Regions from separate parts of the Salinicola sp. CR57 genome, predicted to be linked through region 3. Evidence: predicted binding sites of a transcription regulator. Region 3 holds the regulator's gene; each other region holds the start of a gene.

Region 1 (10,815 bases), 320 kb from region 3:
CGGCACCAGCGGGAACAGCGCCGGCGTGACCACACCCAGCGTACTCGCGAACAGCGACATGAACGCGGCAACGACGCCGAACGCGACCGGGATCAGCACCGGCGGAATGTTGGTGCCGATCCAGGAGCCGAGCAGATCGATGGTGCCCGCCTTGATCGCCACCGAGATCAGCATGCCGACGCCGCAGATCATGATGATCGTGCCCCACGGTAGCGAGGCGATCGCCTTGCGCTCGTCGCCCAGCTTCATCAGTAGCGCGATGACCGAGAACACGCTGGCGATCAGGCCGATGTCCACCTTGGAATTGACGAACGTCACGGCGGCGTTGTCGGGCAGGATCAGGCTGGCGATCGGCGGCAGCAGTACGGTGGCCATCATCACCAGGGTCAGGATCAGGGTGGCGCGCTGGTCGCGGTCGAGCGGGCTGGGACGCTCGACGTGCTCCAGCGACGCCATCGCGGTGCCGCGCTTGCGGCCGAACAGGATCAGTCCGGACAGCACCACGATAGGTACGATCATGGTGCTGGCGAAGATGCCGAAACTGTTGATGAAAGCCTGGTTGTCGGAGATACCCGAATTGGTCATCAAGGTACGGAAGATGATGCCACTCTGGCTGGAAACGAAATTGGCACCCGCCAACGCCCCGTAGTTGACCGCCATGGCACCGACGATCAGGTTCAGCCCGGTGCGGCTGCACAGCAGCAGCGTGATCGGCGCCATGAACGCCAGTACGGTGTAGTAACCCGCACCCAATGCCGAGATCACCACCGCCGCCAGAAAGATGGCGAAGGGTAGCAGGTGCGGAAAATGCCGGCAGCGATACATCAGGTGCTCGGCCAGTTTCTCCAGCGTGCCGTTGACGATCGCGAAGCTGTAGAACAGACAGACCGAGAAGATGATGAAGAATATCTTCAGCGGCCACATGGCAATCACTTCCGCGGGTTTCAGGCCCAGCCCGAAGCAGCCGATCAGATAGGCGAACGCGATCGCGAACAGCCCGATATTGATCTTGGTGCGGTATCCCAGAATGATGGAGACGACGATCGCCCCTACCACCAGTAGACTCATCATAAGTCGGTTCCCCTCTCGTACCTGTCGTTCGCACTCATGGTGCGTGTTCGTTATTCCGCCCGGCGGCCCTTAGCGCGTGAGATCGATCTTGAACAGCCTGGCCGGGTTGGCGATCATGACCTGGCGGCGCTCTTCGACGTTCGGCAGCAGCGTCTGCATCAGCGCGAACTGCGCGGCGTAATCGGTCTGGCTCTCGAACCGCGTGTGCGGCCAGTCGCTGCCCCACAGCAGGCGCTCGCTATGGCCGTAGGCGTCGCGCAGTCGATCGATCGATGCCAACGCCTGGGCGTGATTGGACCTGCTGCGGTAGGTCGCCGATAGCTTGACCCAGATATCCTCGCTCGAAAGCAGAGACAACAGCGCCCGATGGCGGGAGTTGACCGGATCGATCTCGCCGGAGGGCAATCCGAAGTGATCGATCACCACCGGCACGTCAGCCGCCAGAATCTGCGGCAGGATCGTGTCCAAGTCCTCCATCCCTCGCTGGATCTCCACCGACCAGCCACGCTCGGCTATTCTGGCGAATAGCGCGCGCCACGGCGGACTACGATAATCCTCGAGAGGCTGCCCGATCAGGTTGAGCCGGATGCCGACGACCCCTGACTCCGCCAGTTCATCGAGTTCGTCGTTGGATACCTCGGGCGCCACCACCGCCGTACCGCGCAGACGCTGCGGAAACCGACGTAATACCGAAACCATGTGACTGTTGTCGGTACCGAGAAAGCTGGGCTGTACCAGTACGCCATGGGAGAGGCCGCAATGATCGAGATGCCCCAGATACTGCTCGATGGTGGCGTCGTACGCCGGGCTATAACGACGGTCGCCCGCCAGTTGCAGGTCCTGCCGGAAGATGTGCGCATGGGTATCGACGCCGGTCAGCGCGACGGTAGCGGGTTGCGTCATGAATGGCCCTTGGTAAATGGCGTGAACACTTGACGGCGAACGAGTGGTTCGACCTATATATATCTATTCAACTATATGAATAAACTCGGTCGGAGCATACACCCAATTAGTCTCAGTCCGCAGGGACTACGACTAAAGATGGCAACAAAGTGATACATTTGTTTTAAACAGAGCGGAAGGAAACCATTCATGAGGGGAACGAGCTCGATGACAGACGAACGCCTGCCGCTCTATCAACGTCTACGTGACGACATGCTGGCCAGGATCGCTGCGGGAGAGTGGACACCCGGTGTCGCGATACCGACCGAGGCGGAGCTGACCAGGCACTACGGCGTCGCGGTAGGCACGCTGCGTAAGGCCGTGGACACTCTGGTCCAGGATGGCCTGATGAAGAGGAGCCAAGGGCGTGGCACTTTCATCCTTCGTCCCAATTTCGAGGGGTCGCTATTCCGCTTCTTCCGCCAGGTAGACGCTCGCGGCGATCGCCGGATACCCAAGAGCCGCATCCTCTCATGCCACCTGGAACCCGCCGCCGAGGATGTCGCGGAGGCGCTGGAACTGGCAGTGGCCGAAGAGACCATTCGCCTGGAGAGAATCCGCCAACTCGACGGCACCACGCTCCTGTACGAGGATATCTGGCTGCCAGCCGCTCGTTTCGATGCCCTGATGCACATCGATATCGCGGATTTCGGCAACCTGCTCTACCCCTTCTATGAGTCGCATTGCGGCCAACTGATCGGTTCGGCGCGGGAGACGCTCACCGTCGAGACTGCCGAGACAGCACTCGCCGACATTCTCGGTATCGACACCGGGGAACCCGTCGTCATGGTGGAGCGGCTGGCGCTCGGCTACGATCGCACGCCGCTGGAGTACCGGCGCTCGCGCGGCCCCGCCCGCACGTTCCGCTACCAGGTCGACATTTCCTGAGGCGACCGACCAGGCCCCCGGACGACAGTAAGGGAACGTAACAACCGGTTCGAGGTCGATGAGTGACCGACGCCGCACCGTCAGGGTGCTGCGTCGCCGTTCATCGACAATCGCAGGGCCGTCACCGTGTTCCGATCGTTCTTTCCCAAGCCATCGCTTTTCTTCGTCACCGCCCTGGGGTGGGCGCTGTTCGCCATCGTCCTGTGGGAGGCCACCGCCAGCAACTGGGGTGCCGCCATCGGGCTGCCGCCAGCGGACGAAGCCTCCCTGCCGATCGGGGTCTCGCGATTCTGGTCGGCATCGTTTCTCTGGTTTTATCTCTACTACGCGCTCTGTGTCGGGCTGTTCAGCGCCGGATGGTTTCGTTTCGCCCCGCACCGGTGGCAGTACTGGTCGATCCTGGGCACCGCACTGATCGTGTTCCTGACCTACTTCTCGGTGCAGACCAGCGTCGCGGTCAACGCCTGGTACGGACCGTTCTGGGACATGGTGCAACAGGCGCTCGCCGGGGACAGCGACGTGACCGCACTGGATCTCTACCGGGAAATGCTCACGTTCGCCGGGATCGCCTTCGTCGCGGTGACGGTGGGTGTATTCAACCTGTTCTTCGTCAGCCACTACATCTTTCGCTGGCGCACGGCGATGAACGACTACTACATGGCACATTGGTCGCAGCTTCGACACGTGGAGGGAGCCGCCCAGCGCGTGCAGGAGGACACCATGCGCTTCTCGACCACGCTGGAAGGGCTGGGCGTCAACCTGCTCAAGGCGGTGCTGACGCTGATCGCCTTTCTACCGCTGCTGGTGGCGATGTCGAAGAACATCACTGAACTGCCGCTGATCGGCCATGTCTCCGATGCGCTGGTATGGGCGGCGATCGTCTGGTCCGTATTCGGCACGCTGTTCCTGGCCCTGGTGGGGATCAAGCTGCCTGGACTCGAGTTTCGCAATCAGCGAGTGGAAGCGGCCTACCGCAAGGAGCTGGTCTATGGAGAGGACGATGCCTCGCGCGCCGAGCCGGCCACGGTGGCCGAGCTCTTTTCCCGCGTGCGTCACAACTACTTCCGGCTCTACTGGCACTATGCCTACTTCAACATTGCCCGCATCTTCTACCTGCAGGCGGACACGATCTTCGCGTTCGTGGTGCTGACGCCGTCGATCGTCGCCGGCAAGCTGACCCTCGGCCTGCTGCAGCAGGTCCTCAACGTGTTCGGCCAGGTGCGCGAATCCTTCCAGTACCTGGTCAATTCGTGGTCGACGATCATCGAGCTGCTCTCGATCGTCAAACGCCTGCGCACCTTCGAGCGGGTGATCGAAGACACACCGGATACCCCCCAGGCGGCGACCTGAGCGATAACGGCAGGGCGCGCGCAGCCGCCCTGCCGACGTCTTTGGCATCGTGCCATCATCGCGCCGTCACAACGTTGTCATCCCGGTGACACCCGAGTGCCACGTCACTGACATCGTATCGTCCTAGGGTACGCACCACACCCTGTAACGCCCTGTCGGGAGATGTCATCGTGCGCCTCACCTCTCTACTGCCGTTCGTCGCTGTCACCGCGCTGTCGCTATCCCCCTCGGCCCAGGCTGCCACCACCATCACCTGGTGGCATGCCATGGAGGGCGTGCTCGGCGAGAAGGTCAACGCCATCGCCGAGGAGTTCAACGCCTCCCAGGACGACTATGTAGTCAAGCCCGTCTACAAGGGCAGCTACAGCGATAACCTGACCGCGACCATCGCCGCCTTCCGCGCCGGCCAGGCCCCGGCGATCACCCAGGTGTTCGAGGTCGGTACGGCGACGATGATGAACGCCAAGGGTGCGATCTACCCGGTCTACCAGCTGATGCAGGACACCGATACGCCGTTCGATCCCGATGCCTTCCTGCCGGCGGTGAAGAGCTACTACATCTCGCGCGACGGCCATATGTTGTCGATGCCGTTCAACTCCTCCACGCCGGTGCTCTATTACAACAAGGACGCCTTCGCCAAGGCCGGTATCGAGACCCCGCCCAAGACCTGGGCCGAGGTCGGCAAGGACGCCCACAAGCTGGTCGAGAGCGGCGCTGCCGAGTGCGGCCTGACCACCGCCTGGCCGAGCTGGACCCAGTTGGAAAACTTCAGCGCGATCAACGATGTGCCCTTCGCCACCCAGGCCAACGGTTTCAATGGCACCGATGCCCGCCTGGTGTTCGACAAGCAGCCGGCCACGGTGGGGCATATCCAGGATCTGGCCGAGTGGCAGAAGAGCCACGCCTTCGAGTATGGCGGCCGCGCCGACAGCGGCACCAAGCGCTTCCAGTCGGGCCGCTGCGCCATGCTGACCACCTCCTCCGCCTCGCGTGCGGGCATCCAGGAAGCCGCCAAGGGCAAGTTCACCTTCGGCATCGCTCCGCAGCCCTATGACGCCGAGGCGGTGAGCCAGCCCAGGAACTCGATCATCGGCGGCGCCTCGCTGTGGGTCATGCGGGGGCAGTCGGACGAGGTCTACAAAGGCGTGGCCGAGTTCCTGAACTTCCTCTCCTCACCGGCGGTGCAGGCCGACTGGGCCAGCTTCACCGGCTATGTGCCGATCACCACCGCCGCCTACCAGCGCCTGAAAGAGGAGGGCTTCTACGCCAAGACGCCGGGCGCCAGCGTGGCGATCGACCAGCTGACCCGGGGCACGCCGGATGACAACGGCCGCGGCCTGCGCCTGGGCAACATGCCGCAGATCCGCAATATCATCGCCGAGCAGCTGGAGAAGGCATTCAACGGCAGCGAAACCGCCGCCCAGGCGCTGACCAACGCCGCCGAGCGCGGCAACCAGGAGCTCGAGCAGTTCGAGCGCAGCGTCTCGAACTAGGCTCTGCCTGAAAAATACTGCGCTCGTCGACGCTTCGGATAGCACCATAGCGCCAGCGTCGACCCTCCTCTCTCCTGCCGAGTCCCTGAGATCGGGCGGCGCAAGCCGCCCGCTGCCGATCAAGATGACCACCTTCGAACGCCACCCGATTACTCCCTGGCTGCTGCTGGCGCCCCAGCTCGTCGTGGTCGCCATCTTCTTTTTCTGGCCCGCCATCGAGTCGGTACGCCAGGCGTTCTACGTGCAGGATGCCTTCGGCCTCGGCGAGCGCTTCGTCGGGCTCGCCAACTTCCAGCATGTGCTCAGCTCCCCCGGCTACTGGCACGCCTTCGGCGTCACCGCGCTGTTCAGCCTGCTGGTAGCGGCGGGCGCCATGGGGCTGGCGCTGCTGCTGGCGGTCCTCGCCGACCGCGTGCTCCACGGCGCCAGGCTCTATCGCGTGCTGCTGACCTGGCCCTATGCGGTGGCGCCGGCGGTGGCGGGTCTTCTGTGGCTGTTCATGTTCGACCCGGTGCTCGGCGTGCTGACCCACGCCCTGGCCGCCTTCGGGGTACACTGGGATGCCCAGCTCGACCCCGGCCAGGCGCTGGCGCTGGTGGTGATCGCCTCGATCTGGCAGCAGATGAGCTACAACTTCGTGTTCTTTCTCGCCGGGCTGCAGATGATTCCCGCCTCGCTGCTCGAGGCCGCCGCCATCGACGGCGCGGGCCCCTTCCGGCGCTTCTTCGGCATCACCCTGCCGCTGCTGTCGCCGACCGCCTTCTTCCTGCTGGTGATGAACAGTGTCTATGTGCTGTTCGAGACCTTCGCCACCATCGACAACACCACCCAGGGCGGCCCCGGCGGCGCCACCCGCACCCTGGTCTACAAGCTCTACGAGGATGGCTTCGTCGGCCGCGACCTGGGCGGCTCCAGCGCCCAGTCGGTGCTGCTGATGCTGCTGGTCGGAGTGCTCACCTTCATCCAGTTTCGCTATCTCGAACGCAGGGTCGCATACTGATGCGCTATCGTCGTCCCGGCCTCGACGGCCTCACCCATCTGCTGCTGATCATTGGCGCGGTGATCTTCGGGCTACCACTGTGGCTCGCACTCACCGCCTCCACCCACAGTGCCGGCGACCTGCAGAGCGGCATCGCCCCGCTGTGGTTCGGCGACCAGGGGCTGGCCAACTACTGGCAGCTACTGTCCCAGCCGATGCCCGGGCTGGGGGTCAGTGCGCTGCGCCTGCTCGGCAACTCGCTGGTGATGGCGCTGGGCATCGCGCTGGGCAAGATCGCGATCTCGCTGTTGGCCGCCTATGCCATCGTGTTCTTCCGTTTCCCCTGCCGCACGCTCTGCTTCTGGCTGATCTTCGTCACCCTGATGCTGCCGGTTGAGGTGCGCATCGTGCCGACCTACGGCGTTGTGGCGCGCTTCGGGCTGATCGACACCTACGCCGGGATGATCCTGCCGCTGATCGCTTCGGCCACCGCCACCTTCCTGCTGCGCCAGTGCTTTTTGAGCCTGCCGTCGGAGCTGTTCGAGGCGGCGCGGCTGGATGGCGCCGGGCCGCTGCGCTTTCTCAAGGATTTCGTGCTGCCGCTGTCGCGGACCAATCTCGCGGCGCTGTTCGTGATCATGTTCATCTACGGCTGGAACCAGTATCTGTGGCCGCTGCTGGCGGCCAACTCGCCGGATCACGCCACCGCCGTGATCAGCCTGAAGAACCTGGTGCAGTCCACCGACACCTTGCCACCGTGGCAACTGGCCACCGCGATGACGGTGCTCACGGTCCTGCCCCCGGTGGTGGTGATCGTCGCCATGCAGCGCTTCTTCGTGCGCGGGCTGACCGATGCCGAAAAGTGACCTTCAACGCGGAGAGACTCGACCCATGGCCACGCTGACTTGTCGCCAGCTCGTCAAGACCTACAAGGGCGGCCAGCGCGCCGTCGATGGTATCGACCTGACCCTGGAACCCGGGGAACTGATGGTCGTGGTAGGCCCTTCGGGCTGCGGGAAGTCGACCTTCCTGCGGATGGTGGCGGGGCTCGAGACGATCAGCGACGGCGAGCTTAGAATCGGCGACACCCTCGCAAACCGCCTGGAGCCGGCCCAGCGCGGGGTCGCGATGGTGTTCCAGAACTACGCTCTCTACCCGCACATGAGCGTGTTCGACAACATGGCCTATGCGCTCAAGCTGCAGAAGCGCCCGCGCGAGGAGATCACCCGCCGGGTGCGCGAGGCCGCGGCCCTGCTGGGGATCGAGGCGCTGCTCGAACGCCGGCCGCGCCAGCTCTCCGGCGGCCAGCGCCAGCGCGTGGCGATGGGCCGGGCGATCGTGCGCGAGCCGACCGTGTTCCTGTTCGACGAGCCGCTCTCCAATCTCGACGCTGCGCTGCGCGTGCAGATGCGCCTGGAGATTCGGCGTCTGCAGCAGCGCCTGGGCGCGAGCATGCTCTATGTCACCCACGATCAGGTCGAGGCGATGACCCTGGCCGACCGCCTGGTGGTGCTGCGCGATGGCCGGATCGAGCAGATCGGCACCCCGATGAGCCTGTTCGAGACGCCCGCCAGCTGCTTCGTGGCGCGCTTCATCGGCTCGCCGGCGATGAACCTGCTGCCGGTGACCCAGGCCGACGGCCGTGCGCATCTGCCCGGCGGCCTGATCCTCGAAACAGAAGCACTCGAGAACGACGCCCGCGAGACCGAAGCCCGCGAGACCGAAGCCCTCGAAACCCAAACCAGGGCCAAAGCCGAGCCCGAGACAGCGGCGCGCGCAGACGCCAAGGCCCCCGAGCGTGCCGCCACCCTGGGCGTACGCCCGGAGCACCTGCGCCTCGACCCGCAGGGCGAGTTCGCGGTCACGCTGGAGATGATCGAACGCCTGGGGGTGGATGCACTGGTCTATTGCCGCCTACCGGGGCTCGACGCCCCGCTCACCGCGCGGCTGCCGCTGGCCACGCTGGAGGCCGCGGCGCTGCGCGAGGGCAGCGAGATCCGGCTCGGCGTCGACGGCCCGCTGCACCTGTTCGACGCCGAGGAGCAGCGTATGGCGCGGCGGGCGCGCCTCGCCGCCGAGACGCCGGCGGCTAAGTCGAGCGTCGCCTGACCCGGCATCGGGCGCGCCGACAGATGGGGGGCCGACCCAGGAGGCGACCCGGGTCCGGCAACGGACGCCTGACCGGCAGCGCCTAGTCCGGCACGTGCAGGGTGATCACCGGGCAGGGCGCGATATGCGACACCTTGTGCGACACGCTGCCGACCACCAGGCTCTTGAGGTCACTGAGGCCACGGCTGCCCATGATGATCATGTCGACGCCGAGATCGGTCGCCTGCTGGACGATCGTCTGGGCCGGTCGCCCTTCCACGACGTGGTAGGTCACTGCGCCGGCGTCCCCGCCTACCGCCTGCCACGCTTCCTCCAGCAAGTGCTCCCCCGCGAGATGCCCCTTCTCCGGCGTGTAGTCGACCGGTGAGGCACCGACCATCGCGCCAAGCGAATCCTTGGCAATCGGCACCTCGGGAACGTGCAGCAGGTGAATGCCGGCCTGGGTCGCGCGCTGGATCAGGCAGGCGTGCTCCAGCGCCTTGCGCGCGCTGGCCGAGCCATCGATGGGTACCAGTATCTGCTGAGACATGATCGCTTCCCCTCGAGATGATGACTGACGCGATTCGGCTACCCCGCTCGCCACGACGAACACCGGGTAGCGTACCTGTCTTTAGCGTAGCCAATTCTCCCCCGGAGGTAGCCTCCCCGCCAGACGACGAACGCCGAATGCCCGGAGGCATTCGGCGCTGACGTCACCCGGCAACGGCATTTACCTCAACCGGCTCGAGCGTAACGGGCCATTGCTTGATCGACATGGATACAAGCCACTTCGACCCGGTCGTCGACGCGCTCCAGCGGCGGATCTTCCTGGGTGCAGGCATCGGTCGCCAGATGGCAGCGCGGGGCGAACGGGCAGCCCGGCGGCGGTGCCAGCGGCGACGGCGGCTCGCCCTTGAGGTGGACGCGTTCGCGCCGGCGGTTGGGATCCGCCACCGGCGTCGCCGAAAACAGCGCCTGGGTGTAGGGATGGCGCGGGGTGGTGAACACCTCTTCCGCCGGCCCCGTCTCCACCGGCTGGCCGAAGTACATCACGATCACGTCATCGGCGATGCGTCGCACTACCGACAAGTCGTGGGAGATGAACACGTAGGCCAGCCCGAACTCCTCCTGCAGATCCGCCAGCAGGTTGAGCACCTGGGCCTGGATCGACAGATCCAGCGCCGAGACCGGCTCATCGAGGACCAGGATCTTGGGGTTGAGCATCAGGGCGCGGGCGATCGCGATACGCTGGCGCTGGCCGCCGGAGAACATGTGCGGATAGCGATCGGCATGCTCCGGTCGCAGGCCCACCTTGGCGATCATCTCCAGCGCTGCCTCACGCCGCGCCGCCGCGCTCATCTCCTTGCGATTGAGCTTGAGCGGCTCTTCCAGCATGGTCGCCACGGTCTTGCGCGGATTGAGCGACCCATAGGGATTCTGGAAGATGATCTGGACCTCGCGGCGCAGCGCCGCCGGCGGGCGCTGCCCCTCCTTGAGAGACACCTCGTGCCCGCTGATGGTCAGCTTGCCGCTGGTGGGCGGCTCGATCATCGTCAACACCCGGGCCAGGGTCGACTTGCCGCAGCCGGACTCACCGACCACCGCCAGGGTCTGGCCGGGGTAGAGCTCGAAGGTCGCCTCGTTGAGCGCCTTCACCGTCGCCGGCCGGGAGAACGGGCCACCCTTGATCTGATAGTGACGGGTGAGATTGACGGCGCTCAATACGGCATCGCGACTCATGGGCGCACCTCTCTATGCGGGCTGGATTGCGGGTTGTCTCGCGCCACGCCCGCCGCAGCCGGCGACGGCGAAATCCCATCTTCCAGGGGATAGTGACACAGCGTTCGGGCGGGGTCGTCCGCAGCCGGTACCGGCTCCACCTCGCGACAGTGTTCGGTGGCGTAGCGACAACGCGGATTGAACAGACACCCGCTCGGACGGTCATGCTGACCGGGGACGACGCCGGGAATGGTCGGCAGCCGATCCTGATCGCCGGCCCGCTCC
Region 2 (10,815 bases), on a different contig from region 3:
GCGTTGGCCCTGACCTACAGTGATCTCAAGGCGCAGATGCAACGCCTCGTCTACCCCGGCTTCGTGCGTGACGCCGGCCCCTGGCTGAAACATTATCCGCGCTACCTGCAGGCGGCCGAGATCCGGCTCGAGAAGGCGCCCCGCGACCTGCGGCGGGACCAGTTGTCGATGCAGCAGGTGCAGGCGTGGGAGGAGCGGGTCGATACACGGCGCCAGCAGACCCATCGCGATGGCATCGTCGATGCCGACCTCGTCGAATTCGGCTGGTGGCTGCAGGAGTGGCGAGTCTCGCTATTCGCCCAGCAGCTGGGCACGCTCGAAAGCGTGTCGGAGAAGCGTCTGGCACGGCGCTGGCAGGAGATAACCGGGCAAACCGTGTGATTGGCGGGCTCGAGACACTGCATCCGCCGTCGGCGGGTGTGCGTAATGATGGAGAGCGGCGGATGCCGCGGGAGGTAATAGCCGATGACGCAAGCCGTGATTACCGCGACGGGCCTGTTCACGCCGCCGGATTCGATCGATAACGCCGAACTGGTCGCCAGCTTCAATCGCTGGGTCGATGCCGAGAATCTGCGTCACGCGGCGGCGATCGAGCAGGGAGAGCGCGAGCCGCTGGCGCACTCCAGCGAAGCCTTCATCCTCAAGGCCTCGGGTATCGAGAGCCGTTACGTGATGGAAGCCGGGGGGATTCTGGATCCGGAGCGCATGCGACCGCGCATTCCACAGCGCGCCAACGATGCGCTGTCGGTCCAGGCGGAGATGGGCGTGGCCGCGGCTCGCCAGGCGCTGGAGGAGGCCGGTGTGCGTGCCGATCAGCTCGACCTGATCATCGTCGCCTGCTCCAATCTGCAGCGACCTTATCCGGCGGTCGCGGTCGAGCTTCAGGCGGCGCTGGGCGCGGGCGGCTACGCCTTCGACATGAACGTGGCCTGCTCCAGCGCGACGTTCGCCATCGACATGGCCACCAACGCGATCCGTGCCGGCAGCCTGGAGCGGGTACTGGTGGTCAACCCCGAGATCTGCTCGGCGCATCTCAACTTCCGTGACCGGGACAGCCACTTCATCTTCGGTGACGCCTGTACCGCCATCGTGCTGGAAGCCGACCATCTCGCCCAGGATCGGGAGCACTTCACGGTCTTGGGAACGCGGCTGAAGACGCAGTTCTCCAATGCCATTCGCAATAACTTCGGGTTTCTCAATCGTCTTGCCGACGACGGGCGGGATGATCTGGACAAGCTTTTCGTCCAGGAAGGGCGCAAGGTCTTCAAGGAGGTCTGCCCGATGGTCGCTTCGTTGATCCTCGATCATCTGGAGAGCCAGTCGTTGACCGGGGACTCGGTCAGGAAGCTCTGGCTCCACCAGGCCAACCGTCACATGAACGACCTGATCGCGCAGCGTGTGCTGGGCCGCGAGCCCTCGCTGTCGGAAGCGCCGGTGATACTCGACCGCTATGCCAATACCAGTTCGGCGGGATCGATCATTGCGTTTCATCTGCATCGCGACGACCTGCAGGACGGCGACGTGGGGGTGGTGTGTTCCTTCGGTGCGGGCTACAGTGCGGGCAGTGTGATACTGCGTAAAGGGAATGCGTGTTGATGAAATCGATCCATTGGGTGGGCGGCGCCTGTGTCGCCGCGGCGTTGAGCGGTTGTGCCTCGACGGGGGAAGAGTCGAATCCCCAGGATCCGTGGGAGGGTTTCAACCGTGGTGTCTATCAGTTCAACGACACGCTCGATCGCTATGCGCTCAAGCCGATTGCGCAGGGCTATGACACCATCACGCCGGATCCGGTCCAGGATGGTGTCGGCAACTTCTTCTCCAACCTGGGGGAAATCCGCACGGTTTTCAACAGTGTTCTCCAGTGGGAGTGGGGCAATGCCGGCGTCGCATCCGGACGTTTTCTGGTCAATACCGTGCTGGGCGTGGGCGGCGTGCTCGATCCCGCCACGCGCATGGGCCTGGACGAAAACGAGGAAGATTTCGGCCAGACTCTTGGCGTGTGGGGCGTGGGAAGCGGTCCCTATCTGGTGTTGCCGATTCTGGGGCCGAGCACGGTTCGAGACACCAGCGGTCTGCCGGTCGACATGTACACCTATCCGGTCACCTATGTCGAAGATGACAAGTGGCGTTACGGCCTGACCTTCCTGCGCTACGTGGATCTGCGCGCCAGCCTGCTGGACCAGGAGACGTTGATCCAGGGGGATCGCTACAGCTTCATCCGAGACGCTTATCTGCAGCGTCGCCAGTTCGAGGTCACCAACGGCGCGGCCGGCGAGGATCCGTTCGCCAGCGGCGGGTTCGGTGACGATTTCGAATATAGTGAAGACGACTTCGCCGAGTAGACCTGTGTCCAATACGCTGTCGGACGAGCTGCCCGTGATCGGTCTGATCGATCTGCCGGGGCCGGACCGTGAACGCTTGATCGAAGAACTTTCTCGTCTCGACATCGTGGTGCGGGCGGCCGTCTCGGTTTCGACATTGCCGGCCCATTGCGATCTCGTGGTGGCGCACGTCCGAGCGGTCACGCACGATGGGTGGGAGCGACTGGCCGTCGGGCGTCCGACCATCGTCATCAGCGAGAGCCGGCGCGACGACGACCTGCACAAGGCGCTCGATGCCGGGCTGATCGACTACCTGGTCGAACCGCTCAAGCATGTCGACATTCTGCGGCGTTTGATCGAGCGGGCTCTGGAACTGAAACGGCTGTCGCGCGATCACAGCGAGAGCCGGGCCGAGCTCGAGGCGTTGAACGATCGTCTCGAGCGGCATCTCGAGATGCTCCGGGACGACCAGCGGGCGGGCGGGCACGTGCAGCGCAAGCTGCTGCCACCGCCGGGCGTCGTGCACCTCGGCGTGCGTTGTGACTACTGGTTCGCGCCTTCGCTCTATCTATCGGGTGATTTTCTCGATTTTCAGCGCTGTGACGAACGCTACAGTTTCTTCTATTTTGCCGATGTCGCCGGCCACGGCGCCTCTTCCGCCTTCGTCACCGTATTGCTGAAGTACCTTTGCAATCGCTGGCTGGCCCAATGGCGGACGTTGCTACCGGAAGCGTTTCCGTCCCGGTGGCTGGGCGAACTCAACCGGGAGTTGTTGGAGACCGGTATCGGCAAGCACGCCACGATATTTGCCGGCGTGCTGGACCATGAGCGCCGTTTTCTGCACTATGCGCTCGGCGCTCAGTTGCCGATGCCGATTCTCCAGGCAGAGGGACAAAGCGGATACCTGGGGGGAGAGGGGCCCCCGGTCGGGTTGTTTCCCGACGTCGAGTACCCCATCTATGGTTGCCCGTTACCTGAGTCGTTCCGACTCTGGTTCTGCTCCGACGGCATTCTGGAATGCCTGCCGGAGGGGTCATTGAACGCGCGGCTCAAGGAACTCGAGCACCGCACGACACACTGCACCAGCGTCGACGATCTGAGGGAAGGGTTGGCGTTGGGGGATCCTCTGCCGGATGATCTCAGCATGATGACACTGAGTGGTTTCGACCATGATTGAAGGGCGGATAAGAGCGGCCTTCGAGTCGGGCGTATTTGTGCTCAAGCTCTGCGGCGACGTGCGCTTGACGCTATGTGCGACGTTGGACGCCGAGGCACAGCGTCTGGCGGATCTGCCCGGGTTGCGGGCGGTGATGGTCGACCTGCGCGAGGCGACCAACGTCGACTCCACCGCGCTGGGGTTCCTGGCCAAGGTGGCGATGGCCGTGCAGGGGCGTTTGGATGACCCGCCCACGATCATCGCCGAGCACCCGGACGTTCGGCGGATGCTGGACGTCATGGGTTTTGCACGCTATTTCACGCTGCTCGAAGCGCCATTGACCGAGCCGGCGGAGTTGGATGAGCTGCCTCATATCGAGGCCGATGAGCGCGACATCCAGCAGCGGATCCTGGAAGCCCATCGTATCCTCATGCGCATGAGCGAGCACAATCGGCACGAATTCCAACCCTTCGTCGAACTGCTCGAGTCGCAGCGCATCGACGCTTCCCCGCACGGTTGAGCCACCCTCGGTCGAGACCCGGCCGTAACGAATGACTAGCGTCGCGACGCGGGTGTCGGCCGTCCGTCGCCCGCGCCGGCGATCCGTGCCATTGACGGGGGGCTTCGTCTCGAGGCCGAATCGCAAGGCCCGGGATGTCCGGCGGGTCGCGAGGTTCTCTTGCGATTCCCGGGGCTCGTCTCGCCCGGCGGGGCGAGAGCGTTACCGCGGGGCCGGCAGTCGGCGGACATCGAGATCCCTATCCGTGAGACGATCTTGAAGGAGAACCTGTGACGATCTTGAGTGCCCGGCGGCTGGCGCTGCTGGTGGCTGCCAATACGGCGCTGGCACCGCTGGCGATTGATGCCTACTTGCCGGCGATGCCGGCGCTGGCGTCGTCGATCGGCGCCAGCGTGCACCATACCGAGCTGTCGCTGAGCGTCTTTTTGCTTGGATTCGCGCTCGGGCAACTGGTCTGCGGCCCGCTGTCGGACCGTTTCGGCCGCAAGCCGGTGCTGATGATCGGGTTGAGCGTATTCCTGGTCGCCAGTCTGGCGCTGACCCAGGTGGGCTCGCTGGCGACACTGTGGGGGTGGCGCTTCGTGCAGGCGCTGGGCGGTGGCGCATGCGTGGTGAACTCCGCCGCCATCGTGCGCGATCGCTTCAGCGGTCGGGAGGCGGCCAAGGTGATGTCGACCATGGTCATGATCCTGATGATGGCGCCACTGGTCGCGCCAGCCATCGGCAGTGCGCTGCTGCACCTGGCGGATTGGTGGTTGATCTTCCTGTTTCTCGCCGTCTACGCCGCTTTCGTGCTGTGGCTGTTGGGGCGCTATCTCCCCGAGACGCACGGCCGGGATCCGCGAGCACCCTCGGTGCGGCAGATTCTGGGGAACTACGCCAGCGTGCTGCGCCACCGGGAGGCGATGGGCTACATCGGGGCGGTATCGATGTCGTTTGCCGGTATGTTCGCGTTCATCACTGGCTCGCCCTATCTCTATATGGAGCATTACGGTCTCTCGACCACGCTTTATCCCTTCGTCTTCGGCGCCAATATCCTGATCATGGCCTCCTCCAGCCGGCTCAATATCCGGCTGCTGAAGACCCGCACGCCGCAGCAGAACCTGCTGCTGGGCCTTGGGGTCCAGTTGACGGCAGGCGTGCTGCTGGTGGTGATGGTGGCAACGGGGCTGGATTCCATCTTCACGATTGCACCGCTGATGGTGGTCTTCGTGGGGATGCAGGGGCTGATCAGCCCCAATGCCATGTCCTCGATGCTGGACCACTTTCCCCGCATGAGTGCCACGGCGACGGCGCTGCAGGGCTGTCTGCAGTTTACCTGCGGAGCCGTTTCCGGGGCGCTGGTCGGGGCCTTCGAGCTGGCCAGCGCCTGGCCAACGGTGCTGACGATGCTGGGCGCCACGCTGCTGGGCAATGTCGCGGTGCGGGTGCTGGCTGGGCGTGCGCTCAAGCATCGAGCCGCGGCCACGGACCCGACTCCCTGAGCCGTTACCCGAAGCGGCGCCATCGTTACGCGTTTTGACGCTTGTCATTGAATTGTCATCTAACCTTGTCATGGTGGGTACCGCGAAGGTTGTCATCCATGCGCTTCAGGCAGCACCTCGAGAACCATCGACGATTCTGGGGATCCAGCAGATCGTCGGTGGTTTTTTCATTCGGATAATAACGGCTGTCGGAATGATCTTTTTCATCCATGACATGGCTGTCATAAAACTGTCACGGCACTGACGTACGGTGTGCGCTGAGAGTGCTGGCAACCTTCGCAACGTCGTTACCGCTCACGCATCCAAGGTGGAAACAGGATATCGCTATGCTTAAACACGTCTTCGCAACGCTCATTTCCGGATCAATGGTTCTGGGCGCCGCTGGTGTCCAGGCTCAAGACGCCATTACCGGCGCAGGCGCAACCTTCCCATACCCGGTCTATTCGCAGTGGGCGGACGCCTATCAGGACGAATCCGGCATCGGTCTCAACTATCAGGCCATTGGCTCCGGCGGCGGCATCCAGCAGATCGTCGCCAAGACGGTCACCTTCGGTGCCAGTGATGCCCCGATGACCAAGGAAGAGCTGGACAAGAATGGCCTGATGCAGTGGCCGATGGTCATGGGTGGCGTGGTTGCCGCGTTCCATGTCGAGGGGATCGATGGCGGTTCGCTCAACCTTGATGGTCCGACGCTGGCCGACATCTATCAGGGCAAGATCACCAACTGGGACGATGACGCCATCGCCAAGCTGAACCCGGAGATGGACCTGCCCGACACCCAGATCACGCCGGTCTACCGTGCAGAGGGCTCAGGAACCAACTTCCTGTTCACTCACTACCTGTCGCAGGTCAGTCAGGACTTCGCCGACAACGTAGGTGAGGGCAAGTCCGTCGCGTGGCCGGCAGGCGTCGGTGCCAAGGCCAATGCCGGGGTTGCCAGCCAGATCGCCAACACCAATGGTGCGATCGGCTACGTCGAGTATGCCTACGCCGCGCAGAACGACCTTAGCCTGGTGCACCTGAAGAACAAGGCGGGCAAGGTCGTCGCACCCAGCATGGATTCGTTCATGGCCGCGGCTGCCAACGCCGACTGGAAGGATGCGCCAGGCATGTATCTGGTGCTGACCAACCAGCCGGGTGACGAAAGCTGGCCGATCACTGGCGCCTCTTTCATCCTGATGCACAAGCAGGTTCAGGACGCGGATGCCGCCAAGCAGGCGCTCAAGTTCTTCGACTGGGCCTACGATAACGGTAACGACATGGCGCAGGATCTGGACTACGTGCCGATGCCGGATAACGTTGCCGACATGGTTCGTGACAGCTGGAGCGAGATCAAGGGCCCGAATGGCGAAGCCGTCTGGACCCAGTGATTCTTGACTGACGTACCGCGACGGCTGGTGGGGCAACCGCCTCCGTCGCGGCGCTGCATCAGACGCCGCCTCAGGGCGGTAAGTGGTAAGTGACGAGGAACGAAGATGGCCACCACCAACGCGATTCCCACCAGCAGCCTGGGGCATCTCAGCGATGCCACTCGCAGGCGGCTGCAACGAAAGGCGCGCATCGATGTGTGGTTCGAGCGCACGTTGTTTGCTTTCGCTTTCGCCGTGTTGCTTCTGCTCGGGGCGATTATCGCGTCACTGATGTTCTCCAGCTGGCCCGCACTCCAGCGCTACGGACTGGACTTCTTCACGGAAAACCGCTGGGCGGCGAATGTCGAAGTCTTCGGTGCACTGCCGGCGATCTACGGCACGCTGCTGACGTCATTCATCGCTATCGTCATCGCCGTGCCGGTCTCGTTCGGCATCGCGATCTTCCTGACCGAGCAGTGTCCGGGGTTCCTGCGCCAGCCGCTGAGCACCTTGATCGAGCTGCTGGCGGGAATTCCCTCGATTATCTACGGCATGTGGGGCATGGAGGTGCTGGCGCCACTGCTGCGCACCTGGTTCCCCTCGGTCTTTCCCGCCGGCACCGGTCTGGCGACGGCGGGCATCATTCTGGCGGTGATGATCATTCCCTTCATCACGGCCGTATCACGAGATGTCATCAATACGGTCCCGGCGGTCATGCGCGAATCCGCCTATGGGTTGGGCTGCACGACCTGGGAGGTGACACGTCAGGTCATCCTACCCTCGGTGAAGGGCGGGCTGGTCGGCGGCGTGGTGCTGGGACTGGGGCGCGCGCTGGGGGAAACCATGGCGGTGACGTTCGTCATCGGCAATAACCTGTTCCTCGACGCCACCCTGACCGGGCAGGGAACCTCGATCGCGGCACTGATTGCCAATCAGTTCTCCGAATCCGACGGAACCCAGCGCTCGGCGCTGCTGGCGCTGGGTCTGATCCTGTTCCTGATCACCTTCGCGGTGCTGGCCTTCGCGCGATATCTGTTGCGCAACAGCACCGGTCGCCACGCCTGAGCGGGAGGAGAGAGTCTATGGATACCAATCAAACGCCGCTCTACCGGCGCCGCAAACGCCTCAACCAGCTGGTGATGGTGCTCTGCCAACTGGCGACGGTGATCGGCTTCGTCTTTCTTTTCGCGATTCTCTTCACGCTGGTCACCAAGGGGATCGGGGCGATCTCTCCGTCGACGTTCGTCGAGCGTACCCGCATGAACGGCGGGGGGCTGGGCAACGCGATCTGGGGAACCTTCCTCATGACCTGCGCGGCAACGGTGATCGGCACCGTCATCGGCGTGGCCGCCGGTACCTGGCTGGCGGAGTACAGCGGCAAGGGCTTGATGGCCAAGGTGATTCGTTTCATCAACGATATCCTGCTGTCGGCACCCTCGATCATCATCGGCCTGTTCATCTATGCCGTAGTGGTGGTCCCGATGGGCAACTTCTCCGGCTGGGCCGGCGTGCTGGCGTTGACAGTCATCATCGTGCCGGTGGTCATTCGTTCGACAGAGGACATGCTACGGTTGATACCCAACTCGCTGCGGGAAGCTGCTGCCGCGCTTGGGGCCCATCGCTGGTGGATCATCGTCCGAGTCTGTTACAGCGGCGCTCGCGCGGGGATCATGACCGGGATTCTCCTTGGGTTCGCGCGGATCAGCGGCGAGACGGCACCGCTGCTGTTCACGTCGCTGAACTCCAATCAGTGGAACTTCTTCGACCTGGGCAGTGAAATGGCCAACCTGCCGATGACCATCTATCAGAACATGACCATCAACGCCTTCATTCCCGATCTGGTCGCGTTGGCCTGGGGCGGGGCCTTGATCCTGACCGCTGCCATTCTGATTCTGAACATTGCGGCGCGCTACTTCTCGCGCCAGCGATCCTGATTTCTAGCTGCGAGACTGCCATGACAGCCGATATTCATCTCGACCAGAAGCGCAACGCCGGCGCCGCTGAAGCGGCTGCCGCCCCGCAGATCGCCACCAAGCTGCGCGTCAACGATCTGAATCTCTTTTATGGGAAGTTCCAGGCGATCAAGAATGTCACAATGGAAATTCCCGAACGCCAGGTGACGGCGTTCATCGGCCCGTCGGGGTGTGGCAAATCCACGTTGATCCGTTGCTTCAATCGGATCCACGATCTCTACGAAGGGATTCGTACCGAGGGGCAGATTCTGCTCGACGAGCACGATATCTATGAGGCTGGGGTCGATCTCAACCTGCTGAGATCTCGTGTCGGCATGGTGTTTCAGAAACCGACGCCGTTCCCGATGTCGGTCTTCGATAACGTCGCCTTCGGTATTCGTCTCTACGAGAAGCTCTCCGCTCGGGATCTCGAGGAGCGAGTGGAGTGGGCGTTGCGCAAGGCAGCACTGTGGAACGAGGTCAAGGACAAGCTCAAGCAGAGCGGTCAGGCACTTTCGGGCGGCCAGCAGCAACGCCTGTGCATCGCGCGCACCATCGCGGTGAAGCCCGAGGTGATTCTGCTCGACGAGCCGACCTCGGCATTGGATCCGATCTCGACGGGGTATATCGAGGATCTGATCAATGAGCTCAAGAAGGACTACACGATCGTCATCGTCACCCACAACATGCAGCAGGCGGCGCGAATATCCGATATCACCGCGTTCATGTACCTGGGGAGCCTGATCGAGTGTGACGACACCACCAAGATATTCACCCAGCCGCGAGAGTCCCGGACCGAGGATTACATCACCGGTCGCTATGGTTGATCTCCGACGGTCGTAATCTTGCCTGGGATAGGCAGCTGGCGCCCCCGAGTCGACGACTCGGGGGCGCTTGTCGTCAGGCTCGCGGTAAGCCGCTATCTTTCACTCACTTTGCGCCGTAGCAACGTACCCGCCGCGGGATCGTGCTAATGTCGTGGCCCACAGGATGTGACCACCAGGATCTTGCATATGTCGCCCGGACAGGAACCCGCTTTTCGTAATGTTCCCTTCAATCTGATGCTGACGCTGGCATCACTGACGATCATCATCGCCGGGATACGCGCCGCGGAAAGCCTCATCATCCCGATCCTGCTGTCGTTGTTCGTGGCGGTGATCTGCACCTCGCCGGTCCATTGGCTCTATCGGCGTGGCGTCAACTCCTATGCGGCGGTCCTGATCACGCTGTTGATACTGGGAGGGCTACTGGCTCTGTTCGGCACCTTGCTGGGCAACAGCTTCACGATGTTCATGGATAGCTGGCCCGAGATGCAGAAGCAGCTGGAGGGCCATTATCTGAATCTGCTGGAGTGGCTGGCGAATCAGGGCCTTTCGGTCTCCCCGCAGCAGTTGTCCAACATGGTCGACGACTCCGGAGACCAAAGCTGGCTATCCGGGTTCATCAGTGGTCTCGGTCTGGTGCTGTCCCAGAGTCTGGTCATCCTGCTGATGGTCAATTTCATGCTTTTCGAGACGCTGGATTTCCGTCAGAAGGTGGCCAGGGCGCTGACCAATCCGGGGCCGAGCCTGGAGCGCTTCACCGAGTTCAGCTACAACCTCAAGCGGTATATGGCCGTGAAGACGGCGATCAGCCTGATCACCGGCCTGCTGGTCACTATCTCGGCTTGGCTCGTCGGTGTCGAGTTCGCGCTGCTCTGGGGGGCGTTGGCCTTCATACTCAACTACATCCCCAACATCGGTTCGGTATTGGCCGCGATACCCCCGGTATTGCTGACACTGGCGATGCCGGATGGGGGAGTCGTGAAGGCGATGACGCTGGCGGGTGCCTACCTGACCATCAACTTCGTGCTGGGCAATATCATCGAGCCACGGGTCATGGGGCGGACGATGGGGCTCTCGACATTGGTCGCGTTCCTGTCGCTGGTGGTCTGGGGCTGGATCCTGGGGCCGGTGGGAATGCTGCTGTCGGTGCCCCTGACAATGACCCTCAAGATTGCCCTCGACAGCCATCCCGAGACGCGCTGGATCGCG
Region 3 (10,815 bases):
GTCTGGTCTGGTCTGGTCTGGTCTGGCCGTGGCACGCCGTGCGTTGCCCGACGCGGTTCGGCGATCGTGCCGGCATGGGTGGAGGGGCGTCCGCCGTGGGTAGCGACGGCCTCGTTCAGGGGGATGGCGCCGACCCTGTGTCAGCGCCGACCAGTCGCGTAGCGGGGAACACGCAGCGGAAGCGCGCGCCGAGCCCCGGGCGGCTGACGATTTCCAGGCTGGCGTCGTGGCGCAGCAGCACGTGCTTGACGATGGCCAGGCCCAGCCCCGTGCCGCCGGTGGCGGCGCTGCGGCCCTTGTCGACGCGATAGAAGCGCTCGGTCAGTCGCGGAATATGGACGGGATCGAAACCCTCGCCGTTGTCTTCCACTTCGATGGCGGCGCCGTCGTGCCAAGGCTTCCAGCGCAGGGTGATGGTGCTGCCTTCCGGTGTGTAGCGAACGGCGTTGAAGACCAGGTTGGAGACGGCACTGCGTATCTCCTTGGTGTTCGCCAGCAGCCGTCGCGACTCGTCGGCTTCTATCGACAACTGGTGGTGTTGTGCGCTCAACTCCCGGGCATCGGCGACGATATCGTGGAGCAGCGTCGTCACGTCCAGCGTATCGCGGTCGTCGTCGGGGCTATCGATCTCGAGCCGCGACAGCAGCAGCAGATCCTCGACCAGGTGCTGCATGCGCATGGTCTGCGCCTGCATCTGGCCGAACCCGCGCTGCCAGCGCTGGGGCAACTGGTCGGCGTGGTCCGAGTAGGTTTCGAGATAACCGGCCAGCACCGTCAGTGGCGTGCGCAGCTCATGGGAGACGTTGGCGACGAAGTCGCGGCGCATCATCTCCAGCTGATGCAGCCGGGACACGTCCCGCGCCATCAGCAGGCGTTCGTTGTCGCCGAACAGGGTGAGATGGAACTGCAGGGTACGATTGGCCTGGACCGGGGAGGGAATCAGTAGCGGCTCGCGATAGTCGCCCGTCTCGAAGTAGGCGATGAAACGGGGATCGCGCAGGAAGTTGGTGATCGGCTGACCGCGGTCGTGATCGGGCTGCAGGCCGAGCATGTCGCCGGCGGCGCTGTTCCACCACTCCAGGTCGCCATTGGGATCCAGCATCACCACGCTGTCGCGCATCGCCTCGCAGGAGTCCTGGATGCGCCGCAGAATATCGCGCAGTCGTTGCTGCAGCTGGGTCTGGGCTTTCTGATAGTGATACAGGCGATCGAACAGGTCGCCCCAGACTCCGGTGCCGGGTGGTGGCGCCTCGCGGGGATTCTTCAGCAGCCAGACATAGAGCATGCGCACGTGGCACAGGTGGAGGAAGACATAGAGCCCCAGGCCAGCCGCTAGCCCCCAGCCCAGCCCGGCGAGCAGGTCGCCGCCCAGCTTGCCGAGCAACAGTCCCATGGCGCCGAGCCCGAACAGCATGTAGCCGAGGCGCCACAGTTCGTTGATCCAGTAGCGCACGTCCTGACTTACTCCCTGACCGAAAAGCGGTAGCCGGTGCCGCGCACGGTCTGGACCAGATGCTGGTGCGCTTCGCCGAGGGATTTGCGCAGCCGGCGGATATGCACATCGACGGTACGCTCTTCCACGTAGACGTTGCCGCCCCAGACCTGATCCAGCAACTGGCTGCGGGTGTAGGCACGTTCCTGGTGGGTCATGAAGAACTGCAGCAGACGATACTCGGTCGGGCCGATCTCCAGGGCGCCACCATGGGAGGTGACGCGGTGGCTGGAGGGGTCGAGCCGCAGCCCCTCGACCTCGACCGCCTCCTCGATACCCGGCGGCGTGGCCCGGCGCAGTACCGCCTTGAGTCGGGCCACCAGCTCGCGCGGCGAAAAGGGCTTGGTGATGTAGTCGTCGGCGCCCGCCTCCAGCCCCTGGACCTTGTTGTCCTCTTCACCCTTGGCGGTGAGCAGGATGATCGGCATCTCGGCGGTAGCCTCCTCGCGCTTCAGCCGACGCGCGAGCTCGATGCCGCTGGTGCCGGGCATCATCCAGTCGAGCAGCATCAGGTCGGGTTTCTGGTCCAGCGCCATGGCGTGGCCGGTCTGGGCGTTGTCGGCTTCCAGCACGCGATAATCGGCCATTTCCAGGGCAACGGCGATCATTTCGCGGATAGATGCTTCATCGTCAACGATGAGTACGGTCTTGGAGCTCATGCGTAGTGCCTCGAGTGAGCCGCCGGTTCGCTTTGTTGCGTGGCGTCGATGACGCCATCGGACGTAGCGACCGGCCGTGACAGAACGGTGACGATTACATCGTGAGAATATGACATCGATATGACAGTTACGACAATCGCGTCCTTCAGACCGGCGGCCACAGCGCCAGGACCAGCCCGGCGAACAGCAAGAGTCCCGACCAGAAGTTGTTGAGGAAGGCCTGGAAGCAGGGGCCGCGCTCGCGCTCCCGGATCAGCCACTGCTGATAGACGAAGGTCGCCGCCATCGCTGCCAGCCCCAGCCAGAAGAACCCACCCAGTGCCAGCCGCGCTCCGACCCAGGCCAGCAGCGCCAGGGTCAGCAGCTGCAGCAGGCCGATGATCAGCTTGTCGGCGCGGCCGAACAGGCGCGCGGTGGACTTGACCCCGATCTTGATGTCGTCGTCGCGATCGACCATGGCATATTGGGTGTCGTAGGCCACGGTCCAGGCGACGTTGGCGAGCAGCAGCAGCCACGCCTCCAGCGGCAGGCTGCGGCTCACCGCCATGAACGCCATCGGGATGCTCCACGAGAATGCCATGCCCAGCACCACCTGGGGCAGGTGGGTGTAGCGCTTCATGAAGGGGTAGAGCGCGGCCAGCGCCACGCCGACGAAGGAGAGCAGCACCGTGGCCAGGTTGGTGAAGCAGACCAGCACGAAGGACGCCGCCACCAGCGCCGCGAACAGGAGCTTGGCTTCCTGCTCGCGGATGCGTCCGGTGGCCAGCGGGCGCTCCCGGGTGCGCTTGACGTGGCCGTCGATCTTGCGGTCGGCGTAGTCGTTGACCACGCAGCCGGCGGCGCGCATCAGATAGACGCCGAGCACGAAGATGATCAGGTTGGCGCGATCCGGCAGGCCGCCGGCGGCGAGCCACAGCGCCCACAGCGTCGGCCACATCAGCAGCCAGGTGCCGATCGGCTTGTCGAGCCGGGTCAGGCGCAGGAAGTCCGGCAGGCGGGCGAGGCCGCGGGGCGTGGAAGGGGAACCGGCGCTGGGCATACGAATCTCCGAAACGGCAAGGCCTCTGAATCGGCAACGACTTTACTGCAACTGCGGCCTCGCTTCGAGGTGGGAGCCGTCGTTCAGGTCGTCGGTCGTCGTCCCGGGAGAGCCAGGCCCAGGTCCTCCGCCATTTCGTGCAGGAAGCACTCCTGCACCAGCAGTTGAATGCTGCCGTGACGGAAACGTGACCGCCGCAGCCACACGCCCTCCGCGTCCGCGGAGACTCGCGCCACCTCGATCGGGTCGCGTTGCAGGTCGGGCTGCGCGAATAGCCAACTCCCCAGCGAACGCTCGCCCAGCGTGCGCAGGCGCCGACAACCGGTACGATCCAGTGGGGTGACCGAGCGCGCCGCCACCCACGGTCGCTCGCCGCTCATCAGCGTGACCTCGCGTATCCAGGCGAGGTCGGTCGGCGCCAGCCCCAAGGCAAGCGCCTCGTCGCGGCGCGGTCGTTCGACGCCCTGGTGTTCCAGCCTGACCCGGAAAGGGCGCCTGGAGGCCGCGACCAACCGGGCGGTGAGCGAATCGGTAGAGCCTACCCACTGCCACCAGGCGGCGCTCATGCAAGGTCGGCGGGTGACGGCGGGAACCCAGCGAATCCATCGCCAGGATCGTTCGGCGGGCGACATTGCATGGCAGTAACAAGCTGAGGGCACGCGAAGCGACTCCATCAGGACGCATCAGGGAAGCGCCGTGGAACGGTCAGGAACCACCGGGACGGCGCGGGTCGAAGGCGGCGTAGTGTAACATGAGGCCTCGAGACGACCGACCGACGAGCCCCGCAATGAGTCAATCCGATCCCTCCAGCGCGCCCCTGACGATCATCGGCACCGGCATGGCCGGCGTGGGCCTGGCCCGAGCCGTTCGGAGCCGTGATGGCGAGCGGCCGATCACCCTGATCAGTGCCGACAGTGGCGACGAGTACACCAAGCCGCTGCTCTCCAGCGCCTTCGCCAAGCGGCAGACGCCACAATCGCTGGCCATGCACGATGCGGTGGGCCTGGCCACGACGCTGAAGGCGCGGGTCCGTACCCGGACGCCCGTCGATGCCATCGACCCCGTCGGCCATCGGCTGATGATCGGTGCCGAGACGCTACCCTACGGCCAGCTGGTGCTGGCGACCGGAGCCGCCCCCCGGCAGCCGTTCGAGGTGGCATCCTCGCTGCGCGACCGGGTCTTTCAGATCAACGATCTCGATGACTACCGTCGCTTGCGCGGGGTGCTGGATCGCCACCCCGGCCAGCAGGCCCGCATCGCCATCATCGGCGCCGGGCTGGTGGGTTGTGAGTTCGCCAATGACCTCCATGCAGGAGGCCACCGGATCGCGCTGGTCGCGCCCGAGCCGGCGCCGCTGCCACGCCTGTTGCCACCACCGTTGGGGCGGGCCCTCGGCGAGGCCTTCGCCGAAGCCGGTATTAGCGGTTATTTCGAACGTCAGGTGACAGCGCTTCACGACGATGGCGACGGTGTGACGCTGGCACTCGACGATGGCGAAGTGCTGGCAGCGGATCTGGTGCTGGTCGCGACGGGGCTGTGCCCGCGTACCGGCCTGGCCGAGGCCGCAGGGCTGGCGGTGTCGCCGGCCGGTATCCTGACCGACCGCCGGCTCGCGACCAGTGCACCGGATATCTTTGCGCTGGGTGACGTGGCCTGTGTCGACGGGCTCGGCGCCCCGGCCGGCGGAGTGAGCGCCATGTACGTTCAGCCACTGCAGGCCGCGGTCAAGGCGCTGGCGGCAACGCTGACCGGGATACCGACCGAGGCGAGCTACGGCGCCTGGCCGGTGGTGGTCAAGACACCACTGCTACCGGTTGTCGCGCTGCCACCGCGCGAACCCCCGCACCGCTGGCGGATCGAGGGAGAGGCCAGCGATTTCAGCGCCCTGGCCGAGGATCAGGCAGGGCGGTTGCTGGGCTTCGCGCTGACCGGGCGCTGCGTTCGTCGTAAAGTCGAACTGGCGCGAGCTGCCCCCCCGTTGCTAGGCTAGCCTCGGTGGCTACGGTTGTATCAGCCATGAATCGTCACCTGATGCTGGACAAACCGCGCCCCGAGCGGCTTATTATGCGTTCGGAGGGCATTCCCCTCATCGAGAACAACAACTCGTTTTAGATGCGAGGCGTTTCAGGTGACGCCATAGCCAAACTAGGAGGGCTCTATGCGTAAGCCAGAACTCGCTGCGGCGATTGCCGAGCGTGCGGATCTTTCGAAGGACAAGGCCAGTCAGGTGCTGAACGTCATTCTCGACGAAATCACCGGTACGGTTTCCAAAGGTAGCGATGTCACTTTGATCGGTTTTGGTTCATTTACGGTTCGCGAGCGTGCCGCACGGACGGGTAAGAACCCGCAGACTGGCAAGCCGTTGAACATCCCGGCCAGCAAGACCGTGGCCTTCAAGCCCGGCAAGGCTCTCAAGGACGCCGTCAGCAAGTAAGTTCGGGTTTCGAATTCCCGAGTCGCTCATCCGCCAATGAGCGCAGCGATAGCCGATCCGTCCCGATGCCGGCGGGTCGGCATTATTCGATACATTCCCTGTCCTGTTGATCGGTCGTGCGAGGTGGCATGAAGCTCAAGTTGATGCTGTGGTGGCTTGGCGTGATGCTCAAACGTGCGCGCTCGCGCAAGACGGCATTCCGTGACACGCTGGAAAAGCTCCGTCGGTTCGACTGGGGTGTGGCCACCGAAGACCTGTCGATTGCTCGGCACTATCGCATGACGCCCCAGGCAATCCAGAGCGCTCCCGGTCTGCCGGTGGATCTGGCGCTGGAGCTACGCTTTCGTGACGCCGACAGCGCGACCCGCTTTCTCCGTAAACCGTCTCAGCGCGCCTTCCGAGAGGGGCTGTTCGATGGCCGCCTGCGGTTGGTGGGCGACTCCCGCGATCTGGAGCGACTGCAGGGACTGCTCAAGCATCTCTAGCCTATCTTGATGATGCGCCGGCCCTGAACCGCAGCGCCCCTGGCAGTGATGAACTGCCAGGGGCGCTTTTCGTCGGCCGGCGGGAATGCCCGTCAGCATCCCGTCTTTACTGTGCGGTGGACGGCTTGGCGGCTTCGGCTTCGCTCGACAGGCGAATGGTGATGTCATCGCTGACATTGGGCACATACTGATCCAGGCCGAAATAGCTGCGCTGAAGGGTCGTCTCGGCGTCGAAGCCCAGCGCCGGCACCTTCGCCATCGGATGCTCGCCAACGCCATTGAGCGTGGCGTGCAGCACGACCGGCTTGGTCACGCCCTTGACGGTCAGGTCGCCATGCACGTCGTACCGATCGTTACCCACCGATTCGATCTCGGTGCTCTTGAACGTGGCGTCGGGATACTGCGCAACGTCGAAGTACTCGCTGCCCAGGAACTCCTCGTTGAGTGCCGGCACCTTGGTGTCCACGGTCTTGACCGGAATGGTCACCTCGACACTGGAATTGGCGACGTCGTCCTCATCGAACTGAATGGTGCCGGTCACGTCCGAGAACGTGGCCGTCGGGTGAGAGAACCCGAAGTGGCTCCAGGAAGCCACGACGCTGGTATGCGTGGGATCCATTTGGTAAGTCGTGGTATCTGCCATCGCGCTGACGCTTGCCGTCGACGCCAGCAGGGCTGCAGCCAGGACGATCTTGTTCGACATCATCGGTAACTTCCTCGAGTTGGGTGGTCTTTCACGCTGTTCGAATGGCGGACACCCGTAGGTGGCCGCCAAGATTCAGATCAGGATATCGTCGGCAGATCGAATACCAGCACTTCGGCATCCTCGCCGTGTTCCAGGGTCACGCCTGGCTCTTCCACCAGCATCAGCGCATCGCCGCCCTCAAGCGCCTGGCCGTTGACGCTCACCTTGCCGCGCACCACATAGACGTAGCTCTGACGGCCATCGGCCAGTGCCAGCTCGACACGCTCGTCGGCGTCGAGCAGCGACGCGTAGATGAAGGCATCCTGCTGCAGGGTGAGCGAACCGTCGCGACCGTCAGGCGAGAGAATCAGGCACAGCCGGCCACGCTTGTCGGCATCCGTGAAATCCTTCTCGGCGTAGTGCGGGGTCAGGCCGCGCTCTCGGGGGAACAGCCAGATCTGCAGGAAGTGGACCGGTTCGCTGGTCGAGTGGTTGAACTCGCTGTGCTCGACGCCACTTCCCGTGGTCATGATCTGCACTCGGCCGGGGCCGATCGAGGAGCCGTTGCCCAGGGTGTCCCGATGACCCAGCTCGCCGCTCAGGACATAGGAGAAGATCTCCATGTCCTGATGGCCGTGCCGGCCAAAGCCTTGACCGGGCGCCACGCGATCTTCGTTGATGACCCGCAGTACGCTGAAGTGGACGTGCTTCGGATCGTGGTAGCCGGCGAACGAGAAAGAGTGATAGCTCTTGAGCCAGCCGTGATCGGCGTAACCGCGCTCGCCAGCGTGTCTGATCGTCAACATGGAGTGTCTCCTGGTTGCGGGCGCCGAGCGTCAGCCGCGGCGCGATGGAGACAGTGTATCGATCAATTAATCGAACAAAAGCGCGTTTTTATGCATGTATCGATGCGCAAAATCGAACGATTGCGCGCACTCAGGATTCGCCGATTCGCGCACCATGGATCGAATCGGCCAGTTCCCGGATCAACGCCAGCGCACTCTCCGGACCTGACTCGGCGAGTCGTTCGATCAGCGCGCTACCGACGACCACCGCGTCGGTGACCCTGGCAATGGCGGCGGCCGTGTCGCCGTCGCGCACGCCAAAGCCGACGGCGACAGGCAACGGCGACTGCCGCTTGAGATCGTCGAGCGCGCGACCCAGCTCCGCCGCGATATCGAGTCGCCGACTGCCGGTCACGCCGTTGAAGGCGATGCGATAGACGAAGCCGTCACCCTGCGCCAGCAGGGCCGGTAGTCGATCGGGCGGTGTCGTCGGCGCCACCAGCGGGATTCGCGCCAGACCCAGGTCGCGTGCCCTGGCCGTCAGCGCGGCGCCGTGCTCCGGCGGCAGATCGACCAGGATCAGTCCATCCACACCGGCCTCCGCTGCCGCTTGCAGGAAGCGATCCTCGCCGAAGCGCTGGAGCGGATTGAGATAACCCATCAGCACGATCGGCGTCTCCTCGTCGCGCTGGCGAAAATCGCGCACCATCTGCAGGGTTCGCGCCAGGGTCTGGCCATTCGCCAGGGCCCGCTGTCCGGCACGTTGGATGGCCACGCCGTCGGCCATCGGGTCGCTGAACGGCATCCCCAGTTCGATGATGTCGGCGCCCGCGGCCGGCAGCCGGGCGAGCAGGTCGCCGCTGGTGACGGGATCGGGGTCGCCGGCCATCACGTAGGTCACCAGCGCGGCGCGATTCTCGACACTCAGCGCCGCGAAACGGCGCGCCAGGCGTGAATCGGTCAGGGGAGAGACAGGGCGCGGGGTCTCGGTCTGCTGCGTGTCGATCGTCGATGACGGTGCGTTCATGATTCGGCCTCCTCGGGCATCAGGTGACGGGTGATGGTGTCCATGTCCTTGTCGCCGCGACCGCTCAGGCAGACCACGATGATCTGGTCCGCTTCCTGCCTGGCGGCCAGCCGCCCGGCGTGATGGAGCGCGTGGGCCGATTCCAGTGCCGGCAGGATCCCTTCCAGCCGGCAGCAGAGCGCGACGGCCTCGAGCGCCTCCTCGTCGGTGACCGCGACATAGCTCGCCCGGCCGCTGTCGTGAAGGTAGGCGTGCTCGGGGCCGATGCCGGGATAGTCGAGTCCCGCGGAGATCGAGTGCGCATCGCGAATCTGGCCGTCGTCGTCCTGCAGCAGATAGGTACGATTGCCGTGCAGGATGCCGGGCGCGCCGCCGTTGAGACTGGCGGCGTGGCGGCCGCTCTCCAGCCCTTCCCCGGCGGCCTCCACGCCGACCATGGCAACCGCCGCGTCGTCGAGAAAGGCATGGAACAGTCCCATGGCGTTGGAGCCGCCGCCGACGCAGGCGACCAGCGTGTCCGGCAGACGACCCTGCGCCGTCAGCAGCTGCTCGCGTGTCTCGAGACCGATCACCGTCTGGAAATCCCGCACCATGCGCGGATAAGGCGCGGGCCCCGCCACCGTGCCGATGATGTAGAAGGTGTCGTCGACGTTGGCGACCCAGTCGCGCAGCGCCTCGTTCATGGCGTCCTTGAGCGTCGCCGTGCCACTGTGGACCGGCACGATCTCGGCGCCGAGCAGGCGCATGCGCTGAACGTTGGGCTGCTGGCGCTCGATATCGGTCGCCCCCATGTAGATCACGCAACCCAGGCCGAGCCGCGCGGCGATCGTGGCGACGGCCACGCCGTGCATGCCGGCCCCGGTCTCCGCGATCAGCCGTTGGCGGCCCATGCGCTGCGCCAGCAGCGCCTGACCCAGGGCGTTGTTGATCTTGTGCGCGCCGGTGTGATTGAGATCCTCGCGCTTCAGGTAGATCCGCGCACCGCCGAAGTGTTCGGTCAGACGCTCGGCGAAATAGAGCGGAGTGGCGCGCCCCACGTAGTCGCGCTGAAGCTCCTCCAGCCTGGCCTGGAAGGCGGGGTCGAGGCGAGCCTCGTCATAGGCGGCTTCGATCTCGCCGATCAGCGGCATCAGCGTCTCGGCGACATAGCGCCCGCCGTAGCCCAGGTTCGACGGCGTGCCGTGGCCATCGTCCGCGCTGCCACCCAAAAATTCCCGGGGAAAATTTTTGACGTCGCGCCGGCGACGGCCCGAAGGGTGGCCGCCAGGAGTGGCGGGTACAAAAAAGCCGTTGTGGTCGGGGAGAGTCTTCAATGTCGAGTTCATCGTTCAGATCCGGTCATCGATTCGATGCCCCCAGACTAGGCTGGCGGCGAGAGGGAAAAAATCGATAAACTCTCCGCGTAATGTGAGAAAAAATCACCTAATGGGGGCCTGCGATGGCCACGTTACCGTCTCTCAATGCGTTGCGCGCGTTCGAGGCCACCGCCCGCCTGGGCAGCGTCAGTGCCGCCGCCGAGGAGCTTCATGTCACGCATGGTGCGGTGAGTCGCCAGTTGCGAACGCTGGGAGAACACTTTGGCGTCGAACTGTTCGAGAAGGCTGGGCGCGGGCTCGTGCCGACGAGTCACGGTCGTCTGCTATATCCTGCCGTCGGTGAGGCTTTCTCACGCTTGAGCGAGGGCTGCTCGGCGCTGACCCGCCATCTCGACGAGGCGCCGTTCACGCTGGCCTGTCCCGGCAGCCTGCTGGCACGCTGGTTGATCCCGCGGCTCGACCGGCTCAATGCCGACCTGCCCGAGCTGCGCCTGCGGGTGGTCTCCAGCGAAAACGAACTCGACCCGCGTCGCGAGGATGTCGATGCCACGCTGCGTTTCGCCGCGCCGCCCTGGTTTGATGACATGCCGGTGTTCGAACTGATGTCGGAGCGCATCGTCGCGGTCGCGACACCGGCGATCTGGACGACGGCAGCGAAGGGGTCGGCCAGGGCAATGCTCGAGGGGCTCACGCTGCTGGATACGGCGTCGCGGCCGCAAGCCTGGCCCCAGTGGGCAGCGGCCATGGGCGTCGATGACACGACGCTGGCCGACGCGCGCGCCAGGGGGCGTAGTTTCGAGCATCTCTACTATCTGCTGGAGGCTGCGCTGGCCGGCCTGGGCGTCGCCATCGCGCCCGAGTTGCTGGTGGCGAGCGAGCTGCACCAGGGACGG

The links. Region 3 encodes PhoB, which activates phosphate uptake and scavenging genes when phosphate is short. Its sites were predicted from a motif close to TGTCATANNNNTGTCANA; they were not measured.
Region 1: the regulator PhoB is predicted to act here: its motif matches at 4,316-4,333, upstream of ugpB (sn-glycerol-3-phosphate ABC transporter substrate-binding protein UgpB).
Region 2: the regulator PhoB is predicted to act here: its motif matches at 5,701-5,718, upstream of pstS (phosphate ABC transporter substrate-binding protein PstS).

Annotation. Positions count from the first base shown of each region.
Region 1 covers NZ_PZJL01000001.1:822,057-832,871, reverse strand. The annotation lists gene DOM56_RS03785 (SLC13 family permease) at 1-1,071, opposite strand, end outside; gene DOM56_RS03780 (amidohydrolase family protein) at 1,141-1,974, opposite strand; gene DOM56_RS03775 (GntR family transcriptional regulator) at 2,182-2,901, shown strand; gene sbmA (peptide antibiotic transporter SbmA) at 3,028-4,251, shown strand; gene ugpB (sn-glycerol-3-phosphate ABC transporter substrate-binding protein UgpB) at 4,422-5,744, shown strand; gene ugpA (sn-glycerol-3-phosphate ABC transporter permease UgpA) at 5,869-6,744, shown strand; gene ugpE (sn-glycerol-3-phosphate ABC transporter permease UgpE) at 6,744-7,589, shown strand; gene ugpC (sn-glycerol-3-phosphate ABC transporter ATP-binding protein UgpC) at 7,615-8,832, shown strand; gene DOM56_RS03745 (universal stress protein) at 8,915-9,361, opposite strand; gene DOM56_RS03740 (dipeptide ABC transporter ATP-binding protein) at 9,547-10,551, opposite strand; gene DOM56_RS03735 (ABC transporter ATP-binding protein) at 10,548-10,815, opposite strand, start outside.
Region 2 covers NZ_PZJL01000017.1:65,124-75,938, forward strand. The annotation lists gene hrpA (ATP-dependent RNA helicase HrpA) at 1-381, shown strand, start outside; gene DOM56_RS19475 (beta-ketoacyl-ACP synthase III) at 466-1,596, shown strand; gene DOM56_RS19480 (VacJ family lipoprotein) at 1,596-2,342, shown strand; gene DOM56_RS19485 (response regulator) at 2,347-3,498, shown strand; gene DOM56_RS19490 (STAS domain-containing protein) at 3,491-3,997, shown strand; gene DOM56_RS19495 (Bcr/CflA family multidrug efflux MFS transporter) at 4,267-5,481, shown strand; gene pstS (phosphate ABC transporter substrate-binding protein PstS) at 5,808-6,851, shown strand; gene pstC (phosphate ABC transporter permease subunit PstC) at 6,957-7,895, shown strand; gene pstA (phosphate ABC transporter permease PstA) at 7,913-8,764, shown strand; gene pstB (phosphate ABC transporter ATP-binding protein PstB) at 8,785-9,609, shown strand; gene DOM56_RS19520 (AI-2E family transporter) at 9,796-10,815, shown strand, end outside.
Region 3 covers NZ_PZJL01000001.1:500,812-511,626, reverse strand. The annotation lists gene phoR (phosphate regulon sensor histidine kinase PhoR) at 116-1,453, opposite strand; gene phoB (phosphate regulon transcriptional regulator PhoB) at 1,462-2,151, opposite strand; gene ubiA (4-hydroxybenzoate octaprenyltransferase) at 2,297-3,190, opposite strand; gene DOM56_RS02365 (chorismate lyase) at 3,274-3,756, opposite strand; gene DOM56_RS02360 (FAD-dependent oxidoreductase) at 3,978-5,180, shown strand; gene DOM56_RS02355 (HU family DNA-binding protein) at 5,349-5,624, shown strand; gene DOM56_RS02350 (hypothetical protein) at 5,753-6,109, shown strand; gene DOM56_RS02345 (YceI family protein) at 6,216-6,815, opposite strand; gene DOM56_RS02340 (pirin family protein) at 6,893-7,600, opposite strand; gene trpA (tryptophan synthase subunit alpha) at 7,731-8,606, opposite strand; gene trpB (tryptophan synthase subunit beta) at 8,603-9,931, opposite strand; gene DOM56_RS02325 (LysR family transcriptional regulator) at 10,045-10,815, shown strand, end outside.